One region of the Streptosporangium sp. NPDC000095 genome, then DNA from elsewhere that is predicted to be linked to it. Evidence: riboswitches for the same ligand, from Rfam matches in the RefSeq annotation. Region 1 holds a riboswitch; the other holds the start of a gene.
What was found. Region 1 has a riboswitch for glycine ahead of gcvT (glycine cleavage system aminomethyltransferase GcvT). Riboswitches for the same ligand answer to the same signal wherever they lie in the genome.
Positions count from the first base shown of each region.

Region 2: another riboswitch for glycine. It lies ahead of gcvP (aminomethyl-transferring glycine dehydrogenase); the one in region 1 lies ahead of gcvT (glycine cleavage system aminomethyltransferase GcvT).

Region 1 covers NZ_JBIAZS010000005.1:99,852-104,259, reverse strand. The annotation lists gene ACFY3V_RS13615 (L-serine ammonia-lyase) at 1-655, opposite strand, end outside; gene gcvH (glycine cleavage system protein GcvH) at 728-1,117, opposite strand; gene gcvT (glycine cleavage system aminomethyltransferase GcvT) at 1,114-2,205, opposite strand; glycine riboswitch at 2,239-2,333, opposite strand; glycine riboswitch at 2,334-2,432, opposite strand; gene ACFY3V_RS13600 (gamma-glutamyl-gamma-aminobutyrate hydrolase family protein) at 2,505-3,200, opposite strand; gene ACFY3V_RS13595 (3-oxoacyl-ACP reductase) at 3,337-4,101, opposite strand; gene ACFY3V_RS13590 (aldehyde dehydrogenase family protein) at 4,107-4,408, opposite strand, start outside.
Region 2 covers NZ_JBIAZS010000008.1:332,979-337,386, forward strand. The annotation lists gene gcvP (aminomethyl-transferring glycine dehydrogenase) at 63-2,918, opposite strand; glycine riboswitch at 3,098-3,190, opposite strand; gene ACFY3V_RS20340 (MerR family transcriptional regulator) at 3,205-3,825, opposite strand; gene ACFY3V_RS20345 (bifunctional nuclease family protein) at 3,970-4,408, opposite strand, start outside.

The DNA.
Region 1 (4,408 bases):
GCCACAGGACGAGCAATCGGTCGCGAACCTCGGCCTCGGTGCGGCCGAACGCCTGCTCGTTCTCCAGCATCAACCCGGAGATGGACAGCCCGGTCTCCGCGCACTGGGCGAGCAGTTCGGCGGCCGTGGTGAAGGGGTGGGGCAGGACGGTGTCGTCGGCTTTGATCCGGTCGGCGCCGGTGGCGTTCTCGTCGACGACGAAGCCGCCGCCGACCGAGTAGTAGACCTTCTCGCGGACCGTCTCGCCGGACTCGGACAGGGCGGTGAAGCGCATGCCGTTGGGGTGGCCGGGGAGCGAGATCTTGCGTTCGAAGACGAGGTCCTCGCCGACGACGAAGGGGATCTCGCGCGAGCCGTACAGGGAGATGGTGCCCGACTCGCGCATGGCGGCGAGCCGGCCCTCGACCGCGTCGACGTCGACGAGCTCGGGCTTCTCGCCGGACAGGCCGAGCAGCACGGCCTTGTCGCTGCCGTGGCCCTTGCCGGTCAGGCCCAGCGAGCCGTACAGGACGGCGCGCACCCGGGCCGTCTTCTCCAGGAGCCCGTCCTGGTGGAGGCCGCGGGCGAACTTGTGGGCGGCGGCCATCGGGCCGCCGGTGTGCGAGCTGGACGGGCCGATTCCGATCTTGAAGAGATCGAAGACGCTGATCGTCATCTGAATCCTTCCAGCGTGGACGGCCACGCGCGCCCTCCGGCGCGCGTGACCGTGACGCGAGGGGGGAAAGGCTTAGGACTCACCCGAGGTGAGCGCGGCGTACTCCTCGGGCGACAGCAGGTCGTCGGCGGAGCCCTCAAGACGTACGCGGAACAGCCAGCCCTCACCGTAGGAGTCGCTGTTGACCAGCGAGGGGTCGTCCACGACGGCCTGGTTGACCTCCACGACCTCGCCGTCGACCGGCGCGAAGATGTCGCTCACCGACTTGGTCGACTCGACCTCGCCGACGGCGTCACCGGAGGCGACCGTCGCGCCGACCTCGGGCACCTGCACGTAGACCACGTCACCCAGCGCCTCGGCGGCGTAGGCGGTGATGCCCACGGTGAGGGTGAGGCCGTCATCGATGCCGGAGATCCACTCGTGTTCCTTGGTGTAGTGCAGGTCCTCGGGAATGCTGCTCATTTTTTCCTCCTGTAGAAAGGCAGTGCGACGACCTCGACCGGCTCGTGGCTGCCCCTGATGTCGACGGCCAGTCCTGACGACAGGCCGTTGTCCACGTAGGCCATCGCGATAGGCCTGCCCAGTGACTGGGAGGGCGCCCCGCTGGTGACCTCGCCGACGACCGCGCCGTCACCGGCGACCACCACCGGATACCCGTGCCGGGGCACCCGGCGGCCGGTCGCGACGAGGCCGACCAGGCGGCGGGACGGCGGGACGTCCTTGAGGGATTCGAGGGCGGCCCGGCCGACGAAGTCGCCCGGTTTGTCAAACCTCACCACACGGCCGAGCCCGGCGTCGAACGGGGTCAGGGCGGCCGACAGCTCGTTGCCGTACAGCGGCATCCCGGCCTCCAGACGGAGGGTGTCGCGGGCGGACAGGCCCGCGGGGATCAGGCCGTGCGGCGCGCCCGCCTCGGTGAGGGCGGCCCAGAGCGGTTCGGCGTCCTCGGCCGCGACGAACAGCTCGAAGCCGTCCTCGCCGGTGTATCCGGTACGGGCGACGAGGGCCTCGCGACCGGCGACGACGGCGGGCAGGCCGGCGTAGTACCTGAGCCCTTCGAGGTCGGCGTCGGTGAGCGAGCCCAGGATCTCCACGGAGCGCGGCCCCTGGACCGCGACCAGCGCGTACCGCTCGGAGCGGTCCTCCACCGCGGCGTCGAAGCCCTTGGCGCGGCCGGTCAGCTCGGCGGCCACCCGGGGGTAGTTGGAGGCGTTGGCGACGACCATGAACTCGGCGGGGGCGAGCCGGTAGACGATCAGGTCGTCCAGCACGCCGCCCTCGGTGTCGACGATCATCGTGTAGCGGGCGCGGCCGGGCTCCAGCGCGGAGAGGTGGCCGACCAGCGCGTAGTCGAGGGCTTCGGCGGCCTGTGGCCCCGTCACGAAGATCTCCCCCATGTGGGAGAGGTCGAACAGGCCGGCCGCCTGGCGGACCGCGTTGTGCTCGGCCGACTCGCTGCCGTAGCGGAGCGGCATCAGCCAGCCCGCGAAGTCGGTCAGCGTCGCGCCGAGGGACTCGTGGACGCCGCGCAGCGGCGTAGGTCGGGACATGTGCGCACCTCAGACAAGGGACAGATGAGAGCATCCTCCCCCTCTGTCGTGGGTGCCTGAGAGTTTCATCCGGGTTTTACCGGACTTTCACCTTCGGCGAGGTCGTGGGACCTGCTTTCCAGAGGGCACCTACCCGCACGGTCCTTTGCCTTGAGAGGTTCGCGGGGAGGGCTTGCTCCTTCAGGGGTCCTGGTCTGGCTGTCAGGACGCTCTCCCGCACGGGTTCATCGGTGTCGTCGGCCAGCCTAACCGCCCGCACCGGCCGAGCGAAATCCCCTCGCGGCCCCGATCCGTGCCGGTCAGGGGGTGGCGTGCCGGACCAGCGCCTCGAACAGAGCCGACTCGTCGTCGGTCTCGGGGTGCCACTGGACGGCGACGGCGAAGGGGTGGCCGTCCACCTCCACGGCCTCGACCGTGCCGTCCTCGGCGTGGGCGGTCACGGTCAGGCCCTCGGCGAGCCGGTCGAGGGCCTGGTGGTGGTAGTGGGCCACCTCCACGGTCTCGGTCCCGAAGATCTTCGAGGTGTGGCTGCCGGGGGCGAGCCGCACCGGCATCCTGCCGTACTGGCCGGGGGCCGGGGCGTGCCCGGCGTGGCCGACCACGTCGGGCAGGTGCTGGTGGAGGCTGCCGCCCAGCGAGACGTTCAGGATCTGCATGCCCCTGCAGATCCCCAGGAAGGGTGTGCCCCGCTCCAGCGCCGCCTCGACCAGTCCCAGCTCGGCGTCGTCGCGGAACGGCCGGACGTAGCCGGTCCGCTCGTGCGGCTCCCGCCCGTACCGCTCGGGGCCGACGTCACCGCCACCGGCCAGGATCAGGCCGTCCAGGCGCCCCACCAGCGCCCAGGGGTCGCCCGCCGGGGGCAGGATCACCGGCTGCCCGCCCGCGCGGGCCACGTGGTCGACGTAGTCGTACGGCAGGAGCGCGGTGGTCGTCTCCCAGACGGTGAAGCGCGCGGGCTCGACGTAGCAGGTGATGCCGATGACGGGACGGGACATGATCTCTTTCTCACGCGGACGCCGGGGACATGGGAGATGGGCCCACGTCCTCGCACGTTATCGGGGCCGGGGTATGGCCTGGGCAAATCCCGCCACCGCCGGTCGCGAAGGTGGCGGGGCGAGGTCTACAGCGGGTCTACAGCGGGGTGACGTACGCGCCGGAGATGCCGCCGTCCACCAGGAACTCGGAGCCGGTGATGAAGCTCGCGTCGTCCGAGGCGAGGAACGCCACCGCGGCGGCGATCTCGGACGCCTCGGCGAAGCGGCCCACCGGGATGTGGACGAGGCGGCGCTGCGCCCGCTCGGGGTCCTTGGCGAACAATTCCTGCAGCAGCGGCGTGTTCACCGGCCCCGGGCACAGCGCGTTCACCCGGATCCCCTCGCGGGCGAACTGCACGCCCAGCTCGCGGGACATGGCGAGTACCCCGCCCTTGGAGGCGGTGTAGGAGATCTGGCTCGTCGCCGACCCCATCACGGCGACGAACGACGCGGTGTTGATGATCGACCCCTTGCCCTGCCGCCGCATGTACGGGATGGCGTGCTTGCAGCACAGGTAGACCGAGGTGAGGTTCACCTCCTGGACCCGGCGCCAGGCGTCGATGCCGGTCTCCAGGATCGAGTCGTCCTCGGGCGGCGAGATGCCCGCGTTGTTGAACGCGATGTCCACGCTGCCGTAGGTGTCGAACGCGGTCTGGAACACCCGGGCGACGTCGTCCTCGTCGGTCACGTCGGCCCGCACGAACAGCCCCCCGACCTCCTCGGCGGCCGCCGGACCGGTCGTCTCGTCCAGGTCCACGCACACGACGCGGGCGCCTTCCGCGGCGAACCGGCGCGCGGTGGCGAGGCCGATCCCGCTTCCGGCGCCGGTGATGACGGCGACCCTGTCCTGCAAACGCAGCATCGCTTCTACTCCTCGGAAATGAAGACGTTCTTGGTCTCGGTGAACGCTGACAGGGCGTCGGGACCCAGCTCGCGGCCGAGGCCCGACTGTTTGAAACCGCCGAACGGGGTCCAGTAGCGGACGCTCGAATGCGAGTTGACGCTGAGGTTGCCCGCCTCCACCGCTCTGGCGACCCGGAGCGCCCGGCCGACGTCGCGGGTCCAGATGGACCCGCTCAGGCCGTACGGGGTGTCGTTGGCGATCCGTACGGCGTCCGCCTCGTCGTCGAACGGCACCACCGACACCACGGGGCCGAAGATCTCCTCGG
Region 2 (4,408 bases), on a different contig from region 1:
GCGGATATCACGGTTCGCACGGGTTTCCCGGCTCTCGCGCGATGTCCACGAGGCCGGCGGGATCAGTCCTCGTACGCCTCCAGGGGAGGACAGGAGCAGACCAGGTTACGGTCGCCGTAAGCCTGGTCGATACGGCGGACCGGCGACCAGTACTTGCCCTCGCGCACCGACGGCAACGGGTAGGCCGCCTCGGTGCGGCTGTAGGGGTGGGCCCACTCGTCGACGACGAGGCTGTCGGCCGTGTGCGGGGCGTTGCGCAGCGGGTTGTCGGTCCTGTCGTACGCGCCGGAGGCGACCTTCGCGATCTCCTCGCGGATCGAGATCATCGCCTCGCAGAACCGGTCGAGTTCGGCCAGGTCCTCGCTCTCGGTCGGCTCGATCATCAGCGTTCCCGCCACGGGGAAGGACATGGTCGGGGCGTGGAAGCCGTAGTCGATGAGGCGCTTGGCCACGTCGTCGACCGTCACCCCGGTCTCCTTGGTGATCTGGCGCAGGTCGACGATGCACTCGTGGGCGACGAGGCCGCCGCGGCCGGTGTAGAGGACCGGGTAGTGGGGGCTGAGCCTGCGGGCCAGGTAGTTGGCCGACAGGATGGCCTGCTCGGTCGCCGCCTTCAGGCCGTCGGCGCCCATCATCCGGATGTAGGCCCAGGAGATGGGCAGGATGCCCGCCGAGCCGTACGGCGCGGCCGAGACCGGGCCGACCATCGTACCCTCACGCAGCGGATGGCCGGGCAGATAGTCGGCCAGGTGGGCGCGGACCGCGACCGGGCCGACGCCGGGGCCACCGCCGCCGTGCGGGATGCAGAAGGTCTTGTGCAGGTTGAGGTGGGAGACGTCCGCCCCGAACTCCCCCGGCCTGGCCAGGCCGACCAGCGCGTTGAGGTTGGCGCCGTCGACGTAGACCTGCCCGCCAGCCTCGTGCACCAGCTCGCAGATCCGGACGATCGTCTCCTCGTACACGCCGTGCGTGGACGGGTAGGTCACCATGATCGCGGCAAGCTGCTCGCGGTGCTTGTCGATCTTCGCGACGAGGTCGTCGAGGTCGACGTTGCCCTTGTCGTCGCAGGCGACCACGGCCACGCGCATGCCGGCCATGACGGCGCTCGCGGCGTTGGTGCCGTGCGCGGACGAGGGGATCAGGCAGACGTCGCGGCCCGACTCTCCGCGCGCGGTGTGGTAGGCGCGGATCGCCAGCAGCCCGGCGAACTCCCCCTGCGAGCCGGCGTTCGGCTGAAGCGACACGGCGTCGTAGCCGGTGACCTCGGCGAGCCAGCGCTCCAGCTCCCCGATCAGCTCGATGTGGCCCGCGGCCTGGTCCTCGGGCGCGTAGGGGTGCAGCCCGGCGAACTCCGGCCAGGTGATCGGCTCCATCTCGGTGGTCGCGTTGAGCTTCATGGTGCAGGAGCCCAGCGGGATCATCGACCGGTCGAGCGCGATGTCCTTGTCCTGGAGCCTTCGCAGGTAGCGCAGCATGGCCGTCTCGGAACGGTGGCTGTGGAAGACCGGGTGGGTCAGGTAGTCGCTGACCCGCGCCAGCGCGGCGGGCAGCGCGTCGTGGGCGGCGGCGTCGAGGTCGGCCAGCACGGCGCCGCTGATCTCGAAGGCGGCCAGGACCTGCTCCAGGTGGAGCGGCTCGGTCTTCTCGTCGCAGGTGACGCCCACGTGGTCGGCGTCGACCAGGCGCAGGTTGACGCCGTTCTCGCGGGCCGTGGCGACGATCTCCTCGGCGCGGCCGGGCACCCTGGCGAGCACGGTGTCGAAGAAGGTGTCGTGCACGACCTCGACACCGCCCTGGCGCAGGCCCTCGGCGAGCACGACGGCGTGCCTGTGGGTGCGCCGTCCGATCCTGCGCAGGCCCTCGGGTCCGTGGTAGACGGCGTACATGCCGGCGATCACGGCGAGCAGCACCTGCGCGGTGCAGATGTTGCTGGTGGCCTTCTCCCGGCGGATGTGCTGCTCACGGGTCTGGAGGGCGAGCCGGTACGCGGGGCGTTTGTCGGCGTCCTGGGAGACGCCCACCAGGCGGCCCGGCAGCTGGCGCTGGAGACCGTCGCGGACCGCCATGTAGGCGGCGTGGGGGCCACCGAAGCCGAGGGGGACGCCGAAGCGTTGCGAGGACCCGACGGCGATGTCGGCGCCGAGCTCGCCCGGCGCGGCCAGCAGGGTGAGGGCGAGCAGGTCGGCGGCGGCGACCACCTGGGCGCCGCGCGCGTGGGCGGCGTCGGCGACGGCGCGGAAGTCGCGGATCCTGCCGCTGGCGCCGGGATACTGCACGAGCACCCCGAAGCACTCGGGAAGCTCGGCGGTGAAGTCGCTCTCGACCAGTTCGATGCCGAGCGGCTCGGCGCGGGTGCGCAGCACCGCCTTGGTCTGCGGCAGCGCGTCGGCGTCGACCACGAACACCTTCGAGGGGCCGCGGCCGGCGCGGCGGGCCAGGGTCATCGCCTCGGCGGCGGCGGTGGCCTCGTCGAGCAGGGAGGCACCGGCGACGTCGAGGGCGGTCAGGTCGGAGACGACGGTCTGGAAGTTGATCAGGGCCTCCAGACGGCCCTGGGAGATCTCCGGCTGGTAGGGCGTGTACGCGGTGTACCAGCCGGGGTTCTCCAGGAGGTTGCGGCGGATGACGCCCGGAGTGATCGTGTCGTGGTAGCCCAGGCCGATCATCGAGGTGAGCACGGTGTTGCGCCCGGCGAGGACTCGAAGCTCCGCGAGGGCCTCGGACTCCCCGGCCGCCGGGGGCAGGCTCAGCCGCCCCGCGGAGCGGATCGCCTCGGGCACGGCCACCGCGACCAGGTCGGCCACGGAGGCGAATCCGACCGCCTCCAGCATGCGGGTCTGGCCGGCGTCGTCCGGCCCTATGTGGCGGGTGGAGAACGGCAGGGAGCCGAGTTCGCTGAGCGATGACAGGTCGGTCATGGTGAAGCCTCCCGGGACGGGGTGGAGACCGGCGCTGGGCGCGGGCGTATGCCTGGTCTCCCCCTCTGTCATCACGACCGTCTCACGCGTCGTGACCTGAGAGCTTCACCTACCCGTGACGGGAGGCTTGCACCGTCGGTGAGTCGCACCTGGCCGGCGCGCCTGCTTTCCAGAGTTGCCTCGTCCGTGCGGTACCGGGTGCCTGAGAGATTCCGGGGAGGTTGCTCCTTCGGCGCCCCGCTCGCTGTCGGGGTCTCTCCCGCACAGGGTCAGCAGCAGTCCGAGTTTACCCGGTTCGTCGTGCTCTGCGACGGCGGGCCAGCTCATCGGCCTGATGATCGCCTAAAGGGCCCTCGCTCGACTCCGCACGTTCGCCGGGCAGATCCGCGAGGGAGCCCTCCACCTCCTGCCACACCCGTCCCAGTGCTATGCCGAAGACTCCCTGGCCGCCCTGGAGGAGGTCGATCACCTCGTCGGGCGAGGTGCACTCGTAGACGCTCACCCCGTCGCTCATCAGGGTGATCCCGGCCAGGTCGTTGACGCCCCGGTCGCGCAGGTGCTGCACGGCGATGCGGATCTGCTGGAGGGAGACGCCGGTGTCGAGGAGCCGTTTGACGACCTTGAGCACCAGGATGTCGCGAAAGCCGTAAAGGCGCTGGGAGCCGGATCCGTGGGCGGCTCTCACGGTGGGCTCGACGAGGCCGGTGCGCGCCCAGTAGTCGAGTTGCCGGTAGGTGATGCCGGCCGCGGAACAGGCCGTCGGGCCCCTGTAACCGATGTCGGCGGGCACCTTCACCGGTTGCCCGTCGAACAGCAGACCCTCTTCACCCGCGCGCTGACGTGCCGACTGGCGCCGTTTCGGGTCATCCTGATCGGCGTTTCTACCCTCGCCGCTGCTGACCGCCACGCGGACCTCCGGCTTTCTCTCATCCCACGGCCTGATCTGGGGGTTTACGCACGGCCGCAGGGTTCACATGCACCGTAGGACTGGGGCCAAGTCCAGTCAACGACCCCACTCGGCGCGTCGTGAAGCGTAAATGCACCGAAATTCCTACCCCGCGCGGCCGAAGTCCTCGGGCGTGATCGTGTCAAGGAACTCCCTGAACTTCTCCACCTCGTCCTCCTGGTCGTCGGGGATGATCACCCCCGCCTCCCGGACCACATCCTCACTCGCGAAGATACGTGCGCCGGTTCGAAGTGCCAAGGCGATCGAGTCCGAGGGACGCGCGCTCACCTCCACCCCGTTGGAGAACACGAGATCGGCGAAGAAGATGCCGTCGCGCAGAGCGACGATGTTGACCGTGCTCAGCCGGACTCCGAGCCCTTCGAGCACGTCACGGAACAGGTCATGAGTGAGCGGCCGGGGTGGTGGTTCCTCGGCCTGGGCCATGGCGATCGCCGTGGCTTCCGTCATGCCGATCCAGATAGGCAGGTAACGCTCCCCATGCGTCTCTTTCAACAAGACGATCGGCTGGTTGGAGGGCATTTCA